One region of the Stenotrophomonas maltophilia complex sp. Om-AH-Sm3 genome, then DNA from elsewhere that is predicted to be linked to it. Evidence: predicted binding sites of a transcription regulator. Region 1 holds the regulator's gene; the other holds the start of a gene.

Evidence for each region. The regulator FliA, encoded in region 1, starts transcription of late flagellar genes. The targets are predictions, from matches to a motif close to TAAAGTTTNNCNNNCNNNGGCCGATAA.
Region 2: AC10QF_RS01570 (GGDEF domain-containing protein) is a predicted target of FliA. The motif match lies at 2,747-2,773, and genes of this name have one in related genera.

The regions. Positions count from the first base shown of each region.
Region 1 is NZ_JBYBLQ010000003.1:339,234-355,245, reverse strand. Features, by position in the region: gene AC10QF_RS06245 (chemotaxis protein CheA) at 1-679, opposite strand, end outside; gene AC10QF_RS06240 (response regulator) at 725-1,090, opposite strand; gene AC10QF_RS06235 (STAS domain-containing protein) at 1,087-1,395, opposite strand; gene AC10QF_RS06230 (chemotaxis protein CheW) at 1,685-2,938, opposite strand; gene AC10QF_RS06225 (ParA family protein) at 2,935-3,717, opposite strand; gene motD (flagellar motor protein MotD) at 3,722-4,738, opposite strand; gene AC10QF_RS06215 (flagellar motor protein) at 4,740-5,480, opposite strand; gene AC10QF_RS06210 (chemotaxis protein CheA) at 5,571-7,430, opposite strand; gene AC10QF_RS06205 (protein phosphatase CheZ) at 7,433-8,038, opposite strand; gene cheY (chemotaxis response regulator CheY) at 8,038-8,430, opposite strand; gene AC10QF_RS06195 (RNA polymerase sigma factor FliA) at 8,488-9,231, opposite strand; gene AC10QF_RS06190 (MinD/ParA family ATP-binding protein) at 9,228-10,115, opposite strand; gene flhF (flagellar biosynthesis GTPase FlhF) at 10,102-11,724, opposite strand; gene flhA (flagellar biosynthesis protein FlhA) at 11,871-13,931, opposite strand; gene flhB (flagellar biosynthesis protein FlhB) at 13,976-15,106, opposite strand.
Region 2 is NZ_JBYBLQ010000001.1:329,899-334,541, reverse strand. Features, by position in the region: gene AC10QF_RS01575 (MFS transporter) at 1-1,186, shown strand, start outside; gene AC10QF_RS01570 (GGDEF domain-containing protein) at 1,299-2,714, opposite strand; gene AC10QF_RS01565 (TonB-dependent siderophore receptor) at 3,001-4,643, shown strand, end outside.

The sequences.
Region 1 (16,012 bases):
CGTCCAGCACCCAGGCGAAGGTGTCTTCGATCTTGCTGCGCGGCACCTTGCCAACCAGGCCCAGGTCCCACGCAAGATGCGCTTCGAGCGGATCAAGCTGGGCGAAGCCCGGCAGGCGCTCCATGCGCGCGGCGACCTGCAGCGAACCGAGGTGTTCCAGTTCGCGGATGATGCGAAGCGGATCGTTGCCGCTCATGAACAGCGACGGCGCCGGAGTGAAACCGATCTGCCAGGCTTCCGGCGTATCGTCCACCTTGGCTGCGGCGGCCGCCGGGGCGCTCGCTGCGGCCTGGCCGGAAAGAACCGCTTCCAGGCGCGCTTTCACCGCAGCGACTGCGGCGGGATCTGCGGCTTGGCCGTGTTCGGCTTCGCGCAGCAGGGCGCGCAGCACGTCCACCGAGGACAGCATGGCGTCGACGGCGTGGCCTTCCAGGGCCCGCTTGCCGGCGCGCAGCTCATCGAGCAGCGTTTCCAGCACATGGGTCAGGCCGGCGATCGCGTCGAAGCCGAAGGTGCCGGCGCCGCCCTTGATCGAGTGGGCGGCGCGGAATACCGAATTGATGATCTCCGCGTCCTGCTGCCCCGATTCCAGGGCCAGCAGGCCAGCCTCCATCGCATCGAGGCCTTCGCGGCTCTCCTCGAAGAAGGTGGCGTGGAAGCGTTGCAGGTCCATGCTCATGGCAGTGGTGATCCGGAAGCGAAGAGGGGGAGCGGCGCCGGGCGATCAGCCCAGCACTTTCTGCACGGTGGCGACCAGCTGTTCGGGATTGAACGGCTTGACCAGCCAGCCGGTGGCACCGGCGGCCTTGCCTTCGGACTTCTTGTCGGCGGCCGATTCGGTGGTCAGCATCAGCAGCGGGGTGAACTTGTAGTCCGGCAGCTGGCGCAGTTCGCGGATCAGCGCGATGCCGTCCATGTTCGGCATGTTGACGTCGGTCACCACCGCATTGAAGCGCTGGCCCTTGGCACGACCGAGCGCGACTGCGCCGTCTTCAGCTTCTTCGACGGCAAAACCGGCCGAGGTGAGGGCGAAGGACACCATCTGGCGCATCGACGCCGAATCGTCCACCACCAAGATACGTGCGCTCATGCAGCGTTCTCCACAGATTTCAGGTTGTCATGGGTTACGTCCAGGCCCAGGGCCTGGGTGACGCCCAGCAGGCGCGCGGCGTCACTGAAGGTTGCAGTGCAACCGTGGAAGCCGGTGCCCAGGCCTGCCTCGCGGCGGGCCTGCACGAACGCACACAGCACCTGCACGGCGGCCGTGTGGATGCGGGCGACCTGGCTGGCATCCAGGGTCAGCTCGCCAGCCTGGTCCACGAGTGGGGCGAGGCGGTTCTTGAGCTCGGTAGTGCTCTCGATGCCGAGATCCCCACCCAGTTCGACAGTGCTCATCGTTGCTCCGGACAAACGGTTCCGTGATCCATAACGGCACCCCGGTGGGGTTCTTTAGAAGAATCGACGCGGTACGTCGATGCGGTCGCTGCTTAAAAGGGGACGGAGGGAATTAAGTCGCAATCGACCTGGCTCTACTGCAGCTCCCTCGGCAACGGCGACCGCGCAGTGGGGACGTAAGGTGTTGATCCAACGGATCAACTCCTTGCGTCCCCGACAGGCACCGCTTCGGCGCAAAGCGCCGAGCCACTTGCGACTTAATCCCCTCCGTCCCCTTTTTCTTGGCGGCTCAGCTCAACAGTCGGGTGGCGTCGAGCAGGATCATCGGCCGCTGGCTGACCCGGGCCACGCCGCGGAACAGGTCGTTTGAGATCTGGCAGATGCGCGCGGTATCGGGCGGTTCGATCTGCGAATCGGTGAGGTTGGCGACATCTTCGACCGCTGACACGCGCAGGCCGATGGTCTCGCCGTCCTCCTCCAGGACCACGATGCGGGTCTGTGCGTCGTCTTCGGCGGCCGCGGCGCCAAGGTGCAGGCCCAGATCCATCACCGGTACCACCTGGCCGCGCAGGTTCATGATGCCGAGCATGGCCGCTGCAGTGCCACGCAGTGGCAGCAGCGGCACCGGCAGCACCACTTCCTGCACCTTCAGCAGTTCCAGCGCATAGGCCTGGGTGCCGCAGCGAAGGCGCAGCCAGCGCGAAGTGCGTTCGCCGGCGCGTCGGTTCTGCGGATGCGGGCTGCGAGCCGGTTGGTGGGCCTGCGCCTGCAGCTCCTGCCAGGTGCCGGGACGGTTGCCTGCCGGGGCATCGACGGCGGCGCGCGGCGGCGGAGTGGCGGTGCGCGCGGCCGGGGCTGCAGGTGCAACCGTCGGGGCCACCGGAGCTGCGACCACGGCGGGCGGTGGCGTGGCTACGTCTTCGCCACCGGCGGCCGCTTCGAACGCGGCCTGCAGGCCGGGGCTGTCGGTGTGGGCGAGGCGATGGCTGTCGGCCGGATCGGTCTCGTAGATCACCTCGTCCGGCAGGTCGTCCCAGGTAGGTTCCGGACCGGCGTTCGCAACGACGGCGGGTGCCGGCGCGGTCTCGTGGATGACCTCCTCAGGCAGGTCATCCCAGGTCGGCTCGCGTTCGGAAACCGCTTCTCCCGCCGGACCCTGCCCAGCGCTACCGGAAGCGGCAGCGCTCTCGAAGGCCGCTTCCAGTGCTGCGTCGTCCCGGCTTTGCGCGGCGGCGACGGATTCTGTTTCGTAGATCACCTCGGCGGGCAGGTCATCCCAGGTGGGTTCGCGCGTGGGTGGTGCGGCGCTCTCGAAGGCGGCTTCCAGCGCAGCGCTGTCCCCGCTCGGCGTGGCGGCGATGGTTTCGGTTTCGTAGATCACTTCGGCCGGCAGGTCGTCCCAGGTCGGTTCGCGTTCGGCGACTGCTTCGATCGCCGGGCCTTGCCCGGCGCCTGCGGGCGGCAGCACGGCAGGCGGCGGCGCGACCATCGCTTCGCCCAGCAGTTCGTCCAGGTAATCGTCGAGGATGCCGGTGCTGTTCATGCGGCCTGCTCCAGGGCGCGGGCATCCTCGCCGAGGATCCAGTTCAAGGCGCGCCGGTAGGCGGCCAGGCCACGGCCCGGGTAGTCCTCGCCGGCGCTCGGCAGGGTCAGCCCGGCGGCGTTGCTGATGCGGGTATCGATCGGAATGGCGTCTTCCCACACGCGGCTGCCATGGCGGTCCTGCATGGTGCGCAGCGACTCGTTGCCGGCGCGGGTGCGTCGGTCGAACAGGGTCGGCAGGATCGAGATCGGCAGCGGGCGGCGGCGCGAACGCTCGACCATCTCGCCGGTGCGGACCATGCCATCCAGGCCGTGCAGGGCCAAGGGCTCGGCCTGGGTCGGGATGATCAGGCGATCGGCGGCAGCCAGTGCGTTGATCATCAGCAGGCCGAGGGTGGGTGCGCAGTCCAGCAGGATGTAGTCGTGCTGGCCCTGGTGGCGCGCCAGCGCGTTCTGCAGGGCCAGGCCGAGGCCGGGCTGGTTGGCGCTGCGGCGTTCCAGCGTGGCCAGCGCCGACTGTGCGCAGACGTAGTCCAGGCCATGGATGTTGCTGGCATGGCACAGGCTGGACAGGTCCGCTGGCGGTGTGCCGAACAATTCCAGTACGCCGGCCGGCGGCGGGTCCACCGGCACGCCGAAGGCGCGGCTGAGCGAGGCATGCGGATCGAGGTCGATCAGCAGCACGCGATGGCCGAGCGCGGCCAGGCCGCGGCCGAGGGCGAGGGTGGTGGTGGTCTTGCCGACTCCGCCCTTCTGGTTGGCGACTGCCCAGATGCGCATCGGATTACTCCTTCATTGCCGGGGGAACGGCGGCGCCGACGCGGCTGCCAGCCGGCACCGGCGGCAACTTCACCGGTGCGATGGGGGAGGTGGGGGCGCTGGCCGGAGTTGCGTCGGCCTGTTCGGTGACGGTGCTGTCGGTGGCGCCGGTGGCTGCGTTCAGGCGTTGGCCGAGCGGATCCACCGAGTGCGACGTGTCGGCCAGGATGATGACCATCACCCGGCGGTTGCGGTTGCGGCCCTGCGCGCTGTCGTTCTCTTCGCGCGGGCGGAACTGGCCATAGCCGACCATCGCCAGCCGCGACGGCTGCACGCCCTGGTCGGCGAACAGGTGCACTACGCTGGCTGCGCGCCCGGCCGACAGTTCCCAGTTCGACGGGAAAGTGGCGGTGGCGATCGGCACGTTGTCGGTGTGGCCTTCCACGCGCACGCTGTTGGGCACGTCGCGCAGCACCTCGGCCAGGCTGGCCAGCGTCTGCCGCGCATGCACGTCCAGCGCGGCCGAGCCGGTGGGGAACAGGATGTCGCTGTTGATCTCGACTTCGATCCACAGTTCGGTGCGGCGCACGCTGATCATGCCGCGGTCGATCAGCGGCGCCAGTGCGGCGGTGAGGCGATCGGCAATCGTGTTGAGCTGGCGCTCGGCACGGGCGATCTGCTCCTGGTTGTGCACCGACACCGGCATGCGCATCTGCGAGGCCATCGACGGCAGCAGGGTCGGGTCGTGCGAGGGCGCCGGCGCGGAGGGACCGATCTTGGTGCCGGACTTGATCACCGAGGGGCTGTCCCAGCCGCCGCCCTGCACCTGCTTGTTGCCCACCTGCACCGGGTTGATGGTGCGCGGTGCGCCACCGAAGGCATCGGTCAGCGCGTCGGCCATGATCCGGTACTTGCCCTCGTTCACCGAGGAGATCGCGTACATGACCACGAAGAAGGCGAGCAGCAGCGTCATCAGGTCGGCATAGGGGATCGCCCATGCTTCGTGGTTGGCGTGCTCTTCGTGGTGCTTGCGGCGGGCCATGTCAGTGCAGGAAGCCGGAGAGGTTGGTTTCGATGTTGCGCGGGTTCTCGCCCTGGGCGATCGAGATCAGGCCTTCGATGACCATCTCGCGGTCGCGCGTGTTGTGCGAGATCACACTCTTGAGCTTGGCGGCGATCGGCAGGAACAGCAGGTTGGCCGAAGCGATGCCGTAGATGGTGGCGGTGAACGCGGCGGCGATGCCGTGGCCGAGCTTGCTCGGGTCGGCCAGGTTCTTCATCACCGCGATCAGGCCCAGCACGGCACCGATGATGCCGAGCGTCGGTGCATAGATGCCCATCGCCTCGAACACCTTGGCGCCGGCCTGGTCCTGGTGCTCCTGGCTGCCCAGTTCGATTTCCAGCATGTGCCGCATGGATTCGGGCTCGACGCCGTCCACCAGTAGCTGCAGACCCTTGCGCAGGAACGGGTCCTGCTGTGCTTCCACCTGCGATTCCAGGCCCAGCAGGCCCTGGCGGCGGGCGATGTTGCTCCACTCGACGATCTGCTGGATCAGCTCGCGGCGGGCGCTGTGCGGTGGACGCACGACCCAGCGCACGATGCTGAACGCGTGCTTGAACACCGCCGGCGAGGTGTGCAGCAGGATCGCGGCGACGGTGCCGACGATGACGATCACGAACGCCGCAGGCGACCACAGCGACGCCAGGCCGGCGCCCTTGAGGATGCTGCCGCCGACCAGCGAGGCCAGGGCGAGAAAGAGTCCAATGAGGCTGAGTCTATCCATGGATCCGGTATCGGCTTGTATGAATGGGACTTGAGACACCGGTACGGGCTACTGGTGCGACTTCACGGTTTTACGGCTTCAGCAAGCGGGTCAGTCGTGCGGGCTGCGCAGGCCGTCCACATCCAGGATCAGCGCCATGCGACCATCGCCGATCAGGGTTGCACCTGCGTAACCGCGCAGGCCGCGCAGGGCTTTCGGCAGTGGCTTGATGACCACTTCCTCGCGCCCACGGACCTGGTCCACGACCAGGCCGAAGCGCGCTTCGCCGGCCTGCAGCACCACGATCGTCAGCAGTGTCGACGCGGCGGGCGTCACATCCAGCCACTGGCGCAGATCGACCAGTGGCAGCGTGTGCGAACGGCGGTCGAGCACGGCGCGGCCATCGAACCAGCCCAGCGAGGTGCGCGGTGCGTGCAGCACTTCCATCACGCGCGCCAGCGGCAGCGCATAGACGTCTTCGCCGGCCTGCACCAGCAGGGTCGGCAGGATTGCCAGGGTGAGCGGCACGCGGATCAGGAAGCGGCTGCCGCGGCCCAGCTCCGACTGGATCTGGATCTGGCCACTCAGTTCGCGGATGCGCGACTGCACCACGTCCATGCCAACGCCGCGGCCGGAGATATCCGTGACCTGCTGCTTGGTCGAGAAGCCGGGCAGGAACACCAGGTGCAGGCACTCCTCGCTGCTCAGGCGGGCGGCGGCCTCCGGATCGATCAGGCCCTTCTCGCGTGCCTTCGCGCGCAGCTTTTCCGGGTCGATGCCGGCGCCATCGTCCTGCACCTCGATGCTGACGTAGTCACCTTCCTGCTGCGCCGACAACCGCACATGGCCCATCCGCGGCTTGCCCTGTGCTTCGCGCAGGTCGGGCATTTCCACGCCATGGTCGATGGCGTTGCGGACCAGGTGCACCAGCGGGTCGGCCAGCGCTTCGACCAGGTTGCGGTCGAGCTCGGTCTCGGCGCCGATCAGCTCCAGGTCCACTTCCTTCTTCAGCGAGCGGGCAACGTCTCGGGCGACCTTGGGGAAGCGCGAGAAGACCTTGCCTACCGGCTGCATGCGGGTACGCATCACCGCCGACTGCAGGCGCGCGGTGGCGATGTCCAGGGTGGACACGGCGCGGTCCAGTTCCTCGTCGCGCAGGCGCGCACGCAGGGTCTTGAGCCGGTTGCGTGACAGCACCAGTTCGCCGATCAGATTGACGATCGCGTCCAGGCGCTTGGTGTCCACGCGCACGGTGTGTTCGGCCTCGGCCAGCGGCTTGGCGGCCGGCTTGGTCGCCGCTGCAGGTGCCGGTGCGGCCGGTGCGGCCAGTGGGCGTGGTGCCGCGATCGGTGCGGGCGCTGCCGCAGCGATGGGCTTGGCGCCGGGTGCGGCGCCACCGTGCAGCTGGTCGAGCAGGGCTTCGAACTCGTCTTCGCTGATCAGGCCGTCGTCGGCCTTCCTTGCCGGCGCCACCGCAGTCGGTGCGTTGCCGCCGTGCAGCTGGTCGAGCAGGGCCTCGAACTCGTCGTCGGTGATCAGGTCGCTGCCACCCGCAGCGGGAGCTGCTGCGGCGGCGGGTGCAGCCACGGCACCGCCATGCATGTCGAACTGGGCGATCAGCTCCGGCGGCGCATAGCCCGGCTCGGTGCCGGAGGAAACTGCATCCAGCATCGCTTGCAGGTAGTCCAGCGATTGCTGGGCGGCATCGAAGTGATGGGCCTGCAGCACGGCCTGGCCCGCGCGCGCGATGCCCAGCGCTTCTTCGGCGGCGTGGCACAACTCGACCATGGCGGTGACGCCGAGGAAGCCGGCGCCGCCCTTGAGCGTGTGGTAGCCCCGGAACACCGCGTTGAGTTGCTCGGTGTCCTGTGGTGCCTGCTCCAGCGACACCAGCTGTTCGCCCAGGCGATCCAGGATTTCCTGCGCCTCGATGATGAAATCGGCAGTGATGTCGTCGGATACCGCGCTCATGCTTACAGCCCCAGGTCCGACAGCAGGTCGTCGGCGTCGTTCTGCGAGACCGCGTGGCGGTCCAGTCCCTTCAGTGCCGGCCCGGCCAGTTCCGGATCGGTGCGATGCTGTTCCGGCGGCAGGCCGAGCGCACCGAAGCCCTCATGCACACGGCGGACGATGCCGACCACGCGACGGATGATCTGCCCCGTCAGGTCCTGGTAGCTCTGGGTCAGGGCGATCTCGGTGAGGTTGTGGCGGATGCGCTCGAGCTGTGCATCCTGGCCCGGCTGCAGGCCTTCGGCGCGCAGCTGTTCGGTCAGGCTGCGGCATTCCTCGGCCAGGTCCAGGGTGCGGTGCGTCGCCTGTTCGGTCATCGCCACCACGTGGTCCAGGCGTGCGCAGGCATCGTCCAGTTCGCCGGCCTCGCTGGGCACGGTCGGCAGTTCACCCAGGGCCTGCCCGAGCTCGCGGGCCAGCCGCGAGAGGCCGCTCATCATCGGCTGCGTGCGCAGCGCGACCAGTCCGTCGATGCGTTGCCGCCAGGCGGTTTCGTCACCGGACTCCAGTGCGTCCAGTGCTTCCTGCAGGCGCAGGGCGAGGGCATTCTTGTCGACCGTGGTATCCATCAGGCACTGGCCGCCAGGCGTTCGAAGATCTTGCCGAGCTTCTCTTCCAGCGTCTGCGCGGTGAACGGCTTGATGATGTAGCCGTTCACGCCGTTCTGGGCCGCTTCGATGATCTGCTCGCGCTTGGCTTCGGCGGTGACCATCAGCACCGGCAGGGTCTTCAGCTTGGCGTCGGCACGGATCGCCTTGAGCAGCTCGATGCCGGTCATGACCGGCATGTTCCAGTCGGTGACCACGAAATCGAACGGCTGGCTCTGCAGCAGCGACAGCGCGGCATGCCCGTCCTCGGCTTCGGCGGTGTTGGTGAAGCCCAGATCGCCCAGCAGGTTCTTGACGATGCGACGCATGGTCGAGAAGTCGTCGACGATCAGGATGCGCATGTTCTTGTTCAAAGCAGAGTTCCTTTGTTGTTCATTCCGGGCGGCCGGGGGCAGCTGCCTCGGGGATGTTCATTCTTCGAGGCCGGCGTCGACGGCCTCGAATACCTTCAGCCGGCCGCGCAGGCGCAGCACGGCCTGGCCGTGGATCTGGCAGACCCGCGACTCGCTCACGCCGAGCACCGCGCCGATCTCCTTCAGGTTGAGTTCCTGCTCGTAGTAGAGCGAGAGCACCAGCTGTTCGCGCTCGGGCAGATGGCCGATGGCCTTGCCCAGCTCGCGGCCGAACTCGCTGCGCTCCAGCACCTGCTGCGGGGTCGGGCCACCCTGTGCGACCGTGTCCAGCTCGCCCTGGTCCTCAATGCGCGACTCCAGGCTCAGCACCTGGCCACGCGCGGCGTCTTCCATCAGGCGCAGGTATTCGGGCAGTGGCATCTCCATCGCGGCGGCCACTTCGGTGGCGCTGGCGGCGCGGCCGCTGCTCTGTTCCAGGCGGCGGATGGTGGCCGCAGCATCGCGTGCACGGCGGTGCACCGAGCGCGGCACCCAGTCGCCACGGCGGATCTCGTCGATCATCGAGCCACGGATACGGATCGAGGCATAGGTCTCGAACGAGGCGCCCTGGTCGGCGTCGTAGCTGCGCGAAGCCTCGATCAGGCCCATCATGCCAGCCTGGATCAGGTCGTCGACTTCGACGCTGGCCGGCAGGCGCGCGGCCAGATGGTGGGCGATGCGCCGCACCAGGTCCGAGTGCTGGGCGATGACCTCGTTGGCCGCCGAGCGCTGGACTTCCCTGTACTGGGCCGCGCCCTTCATGCCGCCACCCCGCGCTGCTTGAGGATGCGTTCGAGGAAGAACTCGACGCCGCCGCGTGGTTCGGTCGGCGCCTGCCAGCGGGCCGTGCGGCGCGCGATCTCGGTGATCGCCAGTGCGGACGGGCTGGACGGGTAGGCCTTCACCACCGGCTGCTGGCGCTGCACCGACAGGCGCAGCCAGTCATCCTGCGGCACGCAGCCCAGGTAGTTCAGCGAAACATCGGCGAGGAACTTCTCGCAGACGCGGGTCAGCTTCTCGTACAGCACGCGGCCCTCATTGGGGTCGCGTACCATGTTGGCCACCACCTGGATGCGGTCCACGCCCCGTTCACGCGAGAGCACCTTGATCAGCGCGTAGGCGTCGGTGATTGAAGCCGGCTCGTCACAGACCACGACCACGGTGTCCTGCGCGGCCTGGCAGAAGGTCAGCACGCCGTCGGTGATGCCCGCGGCGGTGTCCACCACCATGATGTCCAGCTCGCGCTCCAGCTCGGAGAACACGTTGACTAGGCCGACGTGCTCGGCCGGGGCCAGCTCGGCCATGTGCCGGCGGCCGGACGCGGCCGGGACCACCAGCACGCCGTTCGGGCCTTCGACGATGACATCGTCCAGCGAGCAGCGGCCGGCAACCAGGTCGGCCAGCGTAAAGGTGGGGTTCAAGCCCAGGATCACGTCGATGTTGGCCAGGCCGAGGTCGGCGTCCAGCAGCAGCGTGCGCTTGCCCATGCCGGCCAGCGCCACGGCCAGGTTGGCCGACACGTTGGTCTTGCCCACGCCGCCCTTGCCGCCGGTCACGGCGATGGTGCGCACAGGGCCGAGCGGCTCGCTGCGGGTGGCCGACAGCGGGAAGGTCTTGGTCAGCTTGGCGTACTCACGCGACGGCATGGTTCAACTCCGGGTTGCAGGGCATATCGGCCGCTCGGCGCAAATCTTCAAGGCGAAGTACGAGATTGGCCGCACTTGCCCGGTGCAGGTCGTCCGGAACGTCCTGGCCATCGGTCACCCAGGTGATCGGCAGGGCATGGTCCACGGCCACCGACAGGGCGTTGCCGAAGCGGCCGGTTTCGTCCAGCTTGCTCAGCACCAGGCCCTGCAGGTTGGCGGCACCGAAGCGGCGGACCACCTCGTCCATGTCGCCGAAGCTGGTGTTGGCCGGCAGCACCAGCAGGGTGCGCACCTGGCGGGCGGCGCGCAGCCACTGCAGCTGGGCGGCCAGCGCGCGGTCGCGCGGGCCCAGCCCGGCGGTGTCGATCAGTACCAGCTTGTAGTCCTTCAGGCGTTCCAGCAGCTGGTCCAGGTCGGTGCCGCTGTTGGCCTCGTGGACGGCGATGCCGAGCTGCCTGCCATAGCCATACAGCTGCTCGCGGGCGCCGATGCGGGTGGTGTCGGTGGTGACCAGGGCGACGTCACGCGGCGCGTGCTTCTCGGCGAAGCGCGAGGCCAGCTTGGCGATGGTGGTGGTCTTGCCGGCGCCGGTCGGGCCTACCAGCGCGATCACGCCGCCTTCCTCCAGCGGGTCGACCGGGGCGATCGGCAGCTTGCGCGAGATCAGCCCCAGCATCAGGCCGCGGCCTCGGTGCGCCTCAGTCTCCAGCGGAATCTGCATGGCGACGTCGCGGGCCAGGCCAGCATCGAAGCCGTACTCGTCCATCAGGTCCAGCGCGGTGGCGCGCACCGGGCAGCCGCGCAGGCGCTCGTCGGTGAAGCGGTTCATTTCGCGCTCGATCACCTGGCGCATGCCGGCCACTTCCTGGCGCAGCTGGCGGATCTCGGCGTCGTCCTGGGCGACCACGGTCAGGACCGGGGCTGGGGCGAGCGTCGGCGTCGGCGCGGTTTCGACGGTGGCATCGGCCAGCGCCGGTTCGCTTGCCGCGACCTCCGGCTGCGTTTCGGACAGGGCTGCGGTCGGCAGCGGCGGCGGCTGCACGGCCGGGGCCGCGCTTTCGTGATGCGCCTCGTGCGGCGGGTCGATCTGGAAGCGGGCGCGGTTGGCCGGAGTGGCGCTGGCGGGTGCCGGTGCGACGATGGCTTCGGCGAACGGGGCGAAGATCTGGTCCGGCAGCGCCGGCTCATTGACGGCGGCGCGTGCCAGCGTGGCGGCGAAGCCGGTGCTGCCGCGGGTCGGCACGATCTCGTCGGCGCTGTCCAGGGTGCGGCCGGTAGCGCCCACCGCTGCACGGGCGAGGGCGGCCACCGCCGAGGTGGTCGCGGCAATCGGTTCCGGTGCCGGGGTGCTGCTGCGGCGGCGGGTGACGGCGGCGATCACCGCGTCGGCGGCGGTGCGCGGCTTGGGGGCCGGCGGCGGTGCGACATCACGGCGCGAGGCTTCCAGCGCACGCTGCACCGCGCTCTCGTCGTAGTTGGCGGCGGCGACGATCTCGATGCCTTCCTCGATCCGGCGGTTGGACAGGATCACGGCGTCAGGACCATGTTCCTTGCGCACCAGGTTCATGGCCGAGCGCATGTCGGCGGCGACGAATCGTTTGATTTTCATGCTGTGGTCACGGGGCGAAGACGGCGGGGTGGCGGTCGGGGAACTCGGGTGGTCGGTGGTCTGCACGGTGCGGGTTCCCCTTGGTGTCTGTCAGTTGCGTTGGTTCGAAAGTGGTGTCTGTTTTCTGGCGCATCGGCGGGCGGGCGTCAGCTGATCGTTCCGACCAGCTTCAGGCGCTTGTCCTCCGGCACCTCGCTGTAGGCCAGGACCGACAGCGACGGAACGCTGTGGCGGACCAGGCGGGCCAGCGCGGCGCGCACCGGGCCAGGTACCAGCACGACCGCGGGCTCGTTGCGGGCTTCCTGCTTGCTGACACATTCGGCCAGGCTCTGGTGCAGTCGCTCAGCGAGTCCGGGTTCCAGCGCGGCGCCGTTGCCCTGCGTGGACTCCTGCAAGACACGTTCCAATTGCGGGTTGAGGGTGAACACCGGCAGCTCCGCCGACATTCCGGCGATCTCCTGCACGATGAAGCGGCCCAGTGCGGTGCGCACCGCGGCGGTCAGCACGGCCGGGTCCTGGCTGGCGGGCGCATGTTCGACCAGCGCTTCGGCGATCTTGCGCAGCTGGCGGATCGGAATGCGCTCCACCAGCAGGTTCTGCAGCACGCGCACCACCGCCGACAGCGGCAGCGCCTTGGGCGTCAGATCTTCGACGAGCTTGGGCGCGCTCTTGGCCAGGTTGGCCAGCAGGTGCTGCACTTCTTCGTGGCCGAGCAGTTCCGGCGCGTGTTCGCGGATCAAGTGCGACAGATGGGTGGCGACCACGGTGGCCGGGTCGACCACCGTGTAGCCCAGCGTTTCGGCCTGGGCGCGCTGGTGCGGCTGGATCCAGGTGGCATCCAGGCCGAACGCGGGATCCTTGCCGGCAATGCCCTCCAGTGCGCCCAGCGCGCTGCCTGGATCCAGGGCCAGCTCGCGGTCGGGGTGGATCTCGGCGGTGGCCACCGGTACGCCGTGCACCAGCACGCGGTAGCCGTTGGCGGGCAATTCCAGGTTGTCGCGGATGTGCACCGACGGGATCAGGAAGCCGACATCCTGGGTCAGCTTGCGACGCACACCCTTGATGCGCGCCATCAGTTCGCCGCCCTGGTTGCTGTCCACCAGCGGAATCAGCCGATAGCCGACCTCCAGGCCCAGCGGATCGACCGGGCGCAGTTCGTCCCAGCTCAGTTCGGCGGTGGGGGCCGCGGCGGCCGGGCGGCCGAGCGCAGTGAGCGTGGCGGCATCGGTGCCACTGCCTGTCGCATCGGCAGCCGGTGCCTTGGTCTTGCGATACAGCTTCCAGGCGATGAAGCCAAGGATCGAGGCCAGCGTCAGGAAAGCGACGTTGGGCATGCCCGGCACCAGGCCCACCAGGCCGATGATGCCGGCGGTGATCGCCAGCGCCCGGTACTGGCCGAACACCTGCCCGGTCATGGCCTGGGCCATGTCCTGCGAGCGCGAGGCGCGGGTGACCAGCATCGCCACCGCGCTGGAGACCAGCAGCGCCGGCAGCTGTGCCACCAGGCCGTCACCGATCGACAGCAGGGTATAGGTGGCGGCGGCTTCGCCGAACGGCATGCCATGCTGCAGCACGCCCACGGCCAGGCCGCCGAGCATGTTGATGAACAGGATCAGGATGCCGGCGATGGCGTCGCCGCGGATGAACTTGCTGGCACCGTCCATCGCACCGTAGAAGTCGGCTTCCTCGCGGACTTCCTCGCGGCGCAGCTTGGCTTCTTCACGCGTCAGCAAACCGGCGTTGAGGTCGGCGTCGATCGCCATCTGCTTGCCGGGCATCGCGTCCAGGATGAAGCGCGCGGTCACTTCCGAGACGCGGCCGGCGCCCTTGGTGATGACCACGAAGTTGATGATGGTCAGGATCGCGAACACCACGATGCCGACCGCGTAGTTGCCGCCGATCACGAATTCACCGAAGGCGGCGATGACCTTGCCCGCGGCATCGTGCCCGTTCTGGCCATTGAGCAGGATCACGCGGGTGGAGGCCACGTTCAGCGCCAGCCGCAGCATGGTCGTGATCAACAGCACGATCGGGAAGATGGTGAAATCCAGCGGGCGCTTCACGTAGACCACCGCCAGCAGCACCATCAGCGAGATGGCGATGTTGAAGGTGAACAGCGCATCGAGGACAGGCGCGGCCAGTGGCACCACGACCATGGCCAGCAGGGCCAGCACGATCAGCGGCGCGCCAAGGCCCTGGCGGATCATTTCCAGGGCGCGGCGGGTGTTGAATCCGGTGGCGGGCTGGGCGCTCACGGGCGGCCTCCCTTGCCGAATTCATCCACCTGGATCTGCGGGGCGTCCGGCATCGGGCCAGTGCGCCAGGCGCGCAGCTGGTAGACGTAGGACAGGACCTGGGCGACGGCCGAATACAGTCTCACGGGAATTTCCTTTCCGAGTTGGCCTTCCCGATACAAGGCGCGTGCCAAAGGCGGGGCAGAGACGATCGCGACCTTGTTGCCGTCGGCCACTTCACGGATGCGCAGGGCGGTCTCGTCCACGCCCAGCGCGACCACGGTGGGGGCGTTCATGGCGCCGCCTTCGTACTTCAGGGCCACCGCGTAGTGGGTGGGGTTGACCACCACTACGTCGGCGGTGGGCACCGCTTCCATCATCCGGCGGTTGGCCATCTGCTGCTGCAGCTGGCGGATGCGGCCCTTCACCTCGGGGCTGCCTTCGCTTTCCTTCATTTCCCGGCGCAGCTCTTCACGGGTCATCTTCAGCTTGCGCATCCAGTTCCAGCGCTGGTATGGGGCATCGATGGCGGCCAGCACCAGCATGGCGCCGGCGGTGGCCAGCAGCAGGCGCAGGGTGAAGCCGAGGCCGTCGGTGATGGCGGTCTCCAGCGGGTGGTGGATCAGCCCGCGCAGGGTGTCAAAGCCGGTCCAGACCACCAGACCGGCGGCCACACCGACGAAGGCCACGCGCAGCAGCGACTTGGTGAACTCGGCAATCGCCTCGGGGCCATACAGGCGCTTGAGCCCGCTCATCGGGTTCATGCGGTTGATGTCAGGCAGCAACGCCTTCTGCGACCAGCGCAGGCCGCCCATCACCAGCGGGGCGACGAAGCTGGCCAGCAGGCAGACCAGCACCAGCGGTGCGATCACCAGCATGAACTGCAACAGCAGGTCGCCGAAGTGGCCGAACAGTTCCTTCGGGTTCTGCCGCAGGCTCTGTTCCGGGCTGAGCGCCTGCTTCATCCAGGCCGTGGCGCCACGGCCGATCGAGCCGCTCATGGCCATCACCGCCAGCACACCGGCGCCGAACACAGCGGCGGTGCCGAGTTCGCGCGAGCGCGGCAGGTTGCCCTGTTCACGGGCGTCGCGCAGGCGTTTTTCGGTCGGTTGTTCGGTCTTTTCGCCGGCGGATTCGTTCTCGGACATCACGGGCACTGCGGCTGGGGGTGCCGGAGGGCGTGCAAGAACCGTGCCGCTATCCGTCAGCCGCGAACGGCAGCACTGTGTGTCTGCTCCTGCTCATTCTGGCGTTCGCAGTGCCCTATGCGCTGCCGCGCTATCGCATTTAGCGGGCGGGGAAGATCGTTCAACTGCTGCTGTACAGGGGGCAGCTAACAGCTACATGAGGCATGATGACAAAACACGCAGAAGAGAAGGGCGATGCTGAATGAACTGCAGGATGGGATATCGCAGCAATGAGCTTTGACATTGTCGTTTTGAAGCTGGAGGACATCGGTGAAAGAGACCTGTCCAATGTTGAGGCTGTGCAGGATATCGGGTGTCCCCAGGCCGTAATCGCATCATTGGAGTTGGTGTTCCCCGGATGTGTCCAAGGTGCATTCTCGGATGGTGAGCGCTACTCGCTCGAGTCCGCTCTGAATGGAGACCCGGTGAGCTCCATACACCTTACTCTTCGATTCGGTCGAGCATGGTCTGAGGCAGCCAATTCTGAGTTCATGGCCCTGCTTTCAACACTTTGCCAGCGGTTGCAGTCAGTCGCGTTTGCCGTCTCCGACAACTCGAGGATCACCCCTCCCTGCTGAAGTGGACGATCTTGCTCGCGACAACGGCATGGGAGGCCAGGGCTCGTTGAGCATCGGTTGACCGGCAGGAGGAAGCATCCCCAAGATGAAGCTGGATGGCTTGCCGGCGCGTCAGCGTTCGACCTGGCCGCTCCAAGGATGACGCAAATGGCAACGTCGACGTTACCGTGAATTGCGTATTTCTGCAGAAGAGTCCAGAACTCTTGCAGACAACCAACGCACCCTCCGACCATCAGGTCGGTGCGCCGAGCGCTTCTCAGCAGGCCATCACCTGTTGCATCGCCAGGTG
Region 2 (4,643 bases), on a different contig from region 1:
CCGCTCCCTGCTGGTCCTGCTCGCGGTCGCCGCCGGCGCCAGCGTCGCCAACGTCTACTACGCGCAGCCGCTGCTGGACCAGCTCGCGCGCGCCTTCGCGCTGGACCGGGCGGTGGCGGGTGCGGTGGTGTCTGCCACCCAGGCCGGCAGCGTGCTGGCGCTGCTGGGCCTGCTGCCGCTGGCCGATCGTGGTGACCGTCGACGCCTGCTGCGGTTGCAGTTGGTGGCACTGGTGCTGGCGTTGCTGTGGCTTGCCGCGGCACGCACGGCAGTCTGGTTGTTGTCGGGCATGCTGCTGGCCGGTTTGCTGGGCACGGCGCTGACCCAAGGACTGATCGCCTACACAGCCACGCTGGCACCGCCCGAGCAGCGGGGGCGCGTGGTGGGCGCCGTGCAGGGTGGGGTGTTCATCGGCCTGCTGCTCGCGCGTGTGCTATCGGGGGCAATCGCGTCTGCGCTGGGCTGGCGCGCGGTCTATCTGCTGTCGGCGATGGTGATGGTGGCCTTGGCGGCGCTGTTGTGGCAGCGCCTGCCCGCCGTGCCGGTGCCGGTGGTTCCCCCGCGCTGGCGCGAACTGCTGGATTCGATGCTGGGCATGCTGCGCAACGACCGGACCCTGCGTGAGCGCGGTCCGTTGGCGCTGTTGCTGTTTGCCGGGCTCAATGTGTTCTGGGCGGCGGTACCGCTGCCGCTGTCGGCTCCGCCGTTGCACTGGTCGACCGCGGCCATCGGTGCACTGGGCCTGGCGGGCGTGGTAGGGGCGCTGCTGGCGGCGCGGGTCGGGCATTGGATGGATCGCGGCTTCACGCATCGGGTCAGCGTCGGCGCGTTGATGTTGATGCTGGTTGCCTGGTGGCCACTGCTGGGCTTGCCGCGTTCGCTGGTGCTGTTGTTGCTGGGCGTGGTGGTTCTGGATCTGGGCGGACAGGCGCTCCACGTCGCCAATCAGGCCCTGCTGCTGCGTGCACCGGCGGAACAGCACGGTCGCCTGGTGGCGCTGTACATGTTGTTCTATGCGATGGGCAGCGGTGCCGGTGCGGCGGCCGGAACCTGGATGCAGGCCCGTCACGGCTGGCTGGCGGTGTGCCTGCTGGGCGCGGGCATCGCCTTGCTGGCGCTGCTGTGGTGGGCGGCAGCGCTCAAGGTATCGGCGGGCGCACGAACCGGTAGCGTCGGCTGCCGGTAGAGTCGACCGCTGGTCGACTGCTCTTCCTTTGGACCCGGGAAACCCCGCGCTGCGCGCGATAGTCGACTAGCAGTCGACGCTACCATCGCCGGGATTCTTCATTTCCGCCGGTTCAGCGCTGCAATGCACGCCGCCCCGGCGCGTCCTGCAACGCATCGCTGGCCACCACCACACGGTTGCGGCCGCCGCGCTTGGCCGCGTACATCGCGGCATCGGCGCGCGACATCAGGCGTTCGTAGTCGGGGTGCCCGTCGTGGCCGGCTACGCCGATGCTGGCGGTCAGTTCCAGCACCTGCCCGTTGGCCAGCACCACCGGCGACCGCGCAATCTGCCGCCGCAGGCTTTCGGCAATCACCTCAGCCTGCGATTCGCTGGCTGCGACCAGCACCACCACGAACTCTTCGCCGCCGTAGCGGAACAGGTAGTCACTGCCGCGCGTGAGCTGGCCGAGCAGGCCGGCCACATGCTGCAACGCGCGGTCGCCGGCATCGTGGCCGTGGCCGTCGTTGATCGCCTTGAAGTGATCCAGGTCGAGCAGCAGCAGCGAGAACGGCGTGCGATTGCGCGTGGCCAGCTCGATCTCCCTGCGCAGCACGGTAGGCAGGAAGCGGCGGTTGAGCAGGTTGGTCAGGGCATCGCTGCCGGCATCCAGTTCACCGATGCGTTCGAACAACAGCGTCATCAGGGTACGGATGGCGGCCAGGTCCTCGCGAATGGCCGGCAGCACCGCCAGTCGTTGCGCCGGGGTGTCACTGCTTGCCCGCTGCAGGTTGCCGTCGATGCGGGCCATCAGCTGGCCGACCTGCTGGGTTTCGCTGCTCTCGCCGAAGCTGGGGATGCCCTTGTGGGTGAACCACAGGCCGAATTCCGAGGTCGCCAGGCTGGCGCTTTCGCCGACCTGCACGTGGCCGGCGAGTGCGTAGAGCAGGGCGTTTTCCCAGTCCAGCAGCAGTGCACGCTGGCGCTCGCGTTCGGTGCTGACATTCTGCACCAGCGAAAACAGCCGGTAGGCAGCATCGGCCCGGGTGGAGCGCTCGCGCGCATGGGTGTAGGCCAGGGTCATGCCTTCCATGGCGATGTCCATGATCGCGCTGAGGCAGTCGATGGCGGCGAACGCGGTGGCGCTGTCGGGGGCGTCGTCGCGCAGGCGCACGAACAGTTCGTGCTTGAGCACGCGTGCGCCGCGGGTGACCAGGTCGACCGGAATACCGACCCGTGCATGCACATCACCGATCACCCGTTGCGAGGCAACGGTGCCGGCAATGCCGTCGGCATCGGTGGTCAGCAGCTGCATCAGCCAGCGCTGCATGGCCGGCTGCAGGCGCTGCTTGACCTGGTCATGGGACAGGAAGCGGCGTGCACGCGCGTCCTGCAGCAGCACTTCGTAGAAGCGTTGGGCCAGCGCCGGTGGTGCATCGGCGGCGGCATCGCGCAGCAGCGCGGTGGCGGCCGGCCCGGCCTGCTGCAGGCAGTGCTGCCAGGCCTCGGCCAGCGGCTGGCTGGCATCGTCCAGTTGAGGTGGTTCCACGTCGATCTCTGACTGCGTACGCCAAACCACGGGTATCGGCCGTGGTGGCGTGCGGTTGATGGCGGGTAAGCCGGCCAGTTTAAGCGCGATGCAGGGTTGCACGGTGCGCAAAGCACATCGGCGCCACTGCGGCAATGAGTGAACGCATTTGAGAATCACTCGCATTGATGGGAGAATGCGCGCACGGATCGGGCCGCAGGCGACTGCAGCGACGCTCCGCCTCCCCCTCGTCGTTGCCTCAAGCCCTTTGCCAGAGGCCCCGTTGCCCTGCCAGAAGGTCCAGATCATGTCTCCTGCCGTTGTCCTTTCGCCGCGCCCGCTGGCGCTTGCCGTTGCCGCCCTGCTGGCGGGCAGCGCCCTGACCGCCCAGGCTGAAACCGACGCCACCGATATCGACACGGTGCATGTCACCGCCTCGCAGATTGCCCGCCAGGCGTTGGGTACCTCGACCATCACCGCCGAGGACATCGCCAAGCGCCCGCCGGCCAACGACATCGCCGAACTGCTGCGCACCATGCCGGGCGTCAACCTCACCGGCAACAGCGCCTCGGGCCAGTACGGCAACAACCGCCAGATCGACCTGCGTGGCATGGGCCCGGAGAACACCCTGATCCTGGTCGACGGCAAGCGCATCGGTGCGCGTGATGCCGTGCGCATGGGCCGCAGCGGTGAGCGCAATACCCGCGGTGACACCAACTGGGTGCCAGCGGAAATGATCGAGCGCATCGAAGTACTGCGCGGCCCGGCGGCGGCGCGCTATGGCTCCGGTGCGTCCGGCGGCGTGGTCAACATCATCACCAAGCGCCCGACCGGCGACCTGACCGGTGCGGTCGACCTGTATGGCCTGGTGCCCGAGCACAGTGCCGAAGGTGGCAGCGAGCGTGTCGGCCTGCAGTTGAGTGGGCCGATGACCGACACCCTGTCGTTCCGCCTGTACGGCAACCTCAACAAGACCGACGCCGACTCACTGGACCTCAACCGCCAGTACGCCACCAACCCAAACGCAGTGCCGCCAGCTGGCCGCGAGGGCGTCAAGAACCGCGACGTCAACGCGCTGCTGCGCTGGGACGTGACCGCCAACCAGGTGGTGGAGTTCGAAGCCGGCACCAGCCGCCAGGGCAACATCTATGCCGGTGACCGCGCGGTCAGCACCACCGGTACCTCGACCGGTGTCGACCTGGCGGCACTGGCCGAAGGCCAAGCGGAAACCAACCGCATGTACCGCAACACCGGCGCGATCACCCATCGCGGTCGCTGGGGCGACGTGACCTCGCGGGTGACCGCCGCGGTGGAAGCGGTGAACAACTCGCGCATCAACGAAGGCCTGGCCGGTGGCCCGGAAGGCAGCTTCAACGGCACCGACTGGTCGACCTCGCGCCTGCGCAACTACCAGCTGGATGGCGAAGTGAGTTTCCCGACCACGCTGGGCGGCGCCGAGAACATCTGGACGCTGGGCTTTGAATACCTGGACAGCCGCCTGACCGACCCGTATTCGATGAGCCAGTCCAGCAGCAGCGGCGGCGGCATCCCGGGGCTGTCGGCCGATCGCGGGCGCGGCAAGGCCGATGCGCAGACCACCGCGGTGTTCGTGGAAGACAACATCTACCTGGGCGAGCGCTGGATCGTTACCCCGGGCCTGCGCTTCGACCACCACAGCCAGTTCGGCAACAACACCAGCCCCAGCCTCAACGCGCAGTTCCGGATCAACAGCGACTGGGTGGTGAAGGGCGGCATTGCCCGCGCGTTCAAGGCGCCGAACCTGTACCAGTCGAATCCGGACTATCTCTACTACACCCGCGGCAACGGCTGCCCCAATGCGCTGCCGAGCCTGGGCGCCGGTTGCTACATGCGCGGCAACGCGGACCTGAAGGCGGAAACCAGCCTGAACAAGGAACTGGGCATCGAGTGGGCACCGCAGAGCGGCTGGCA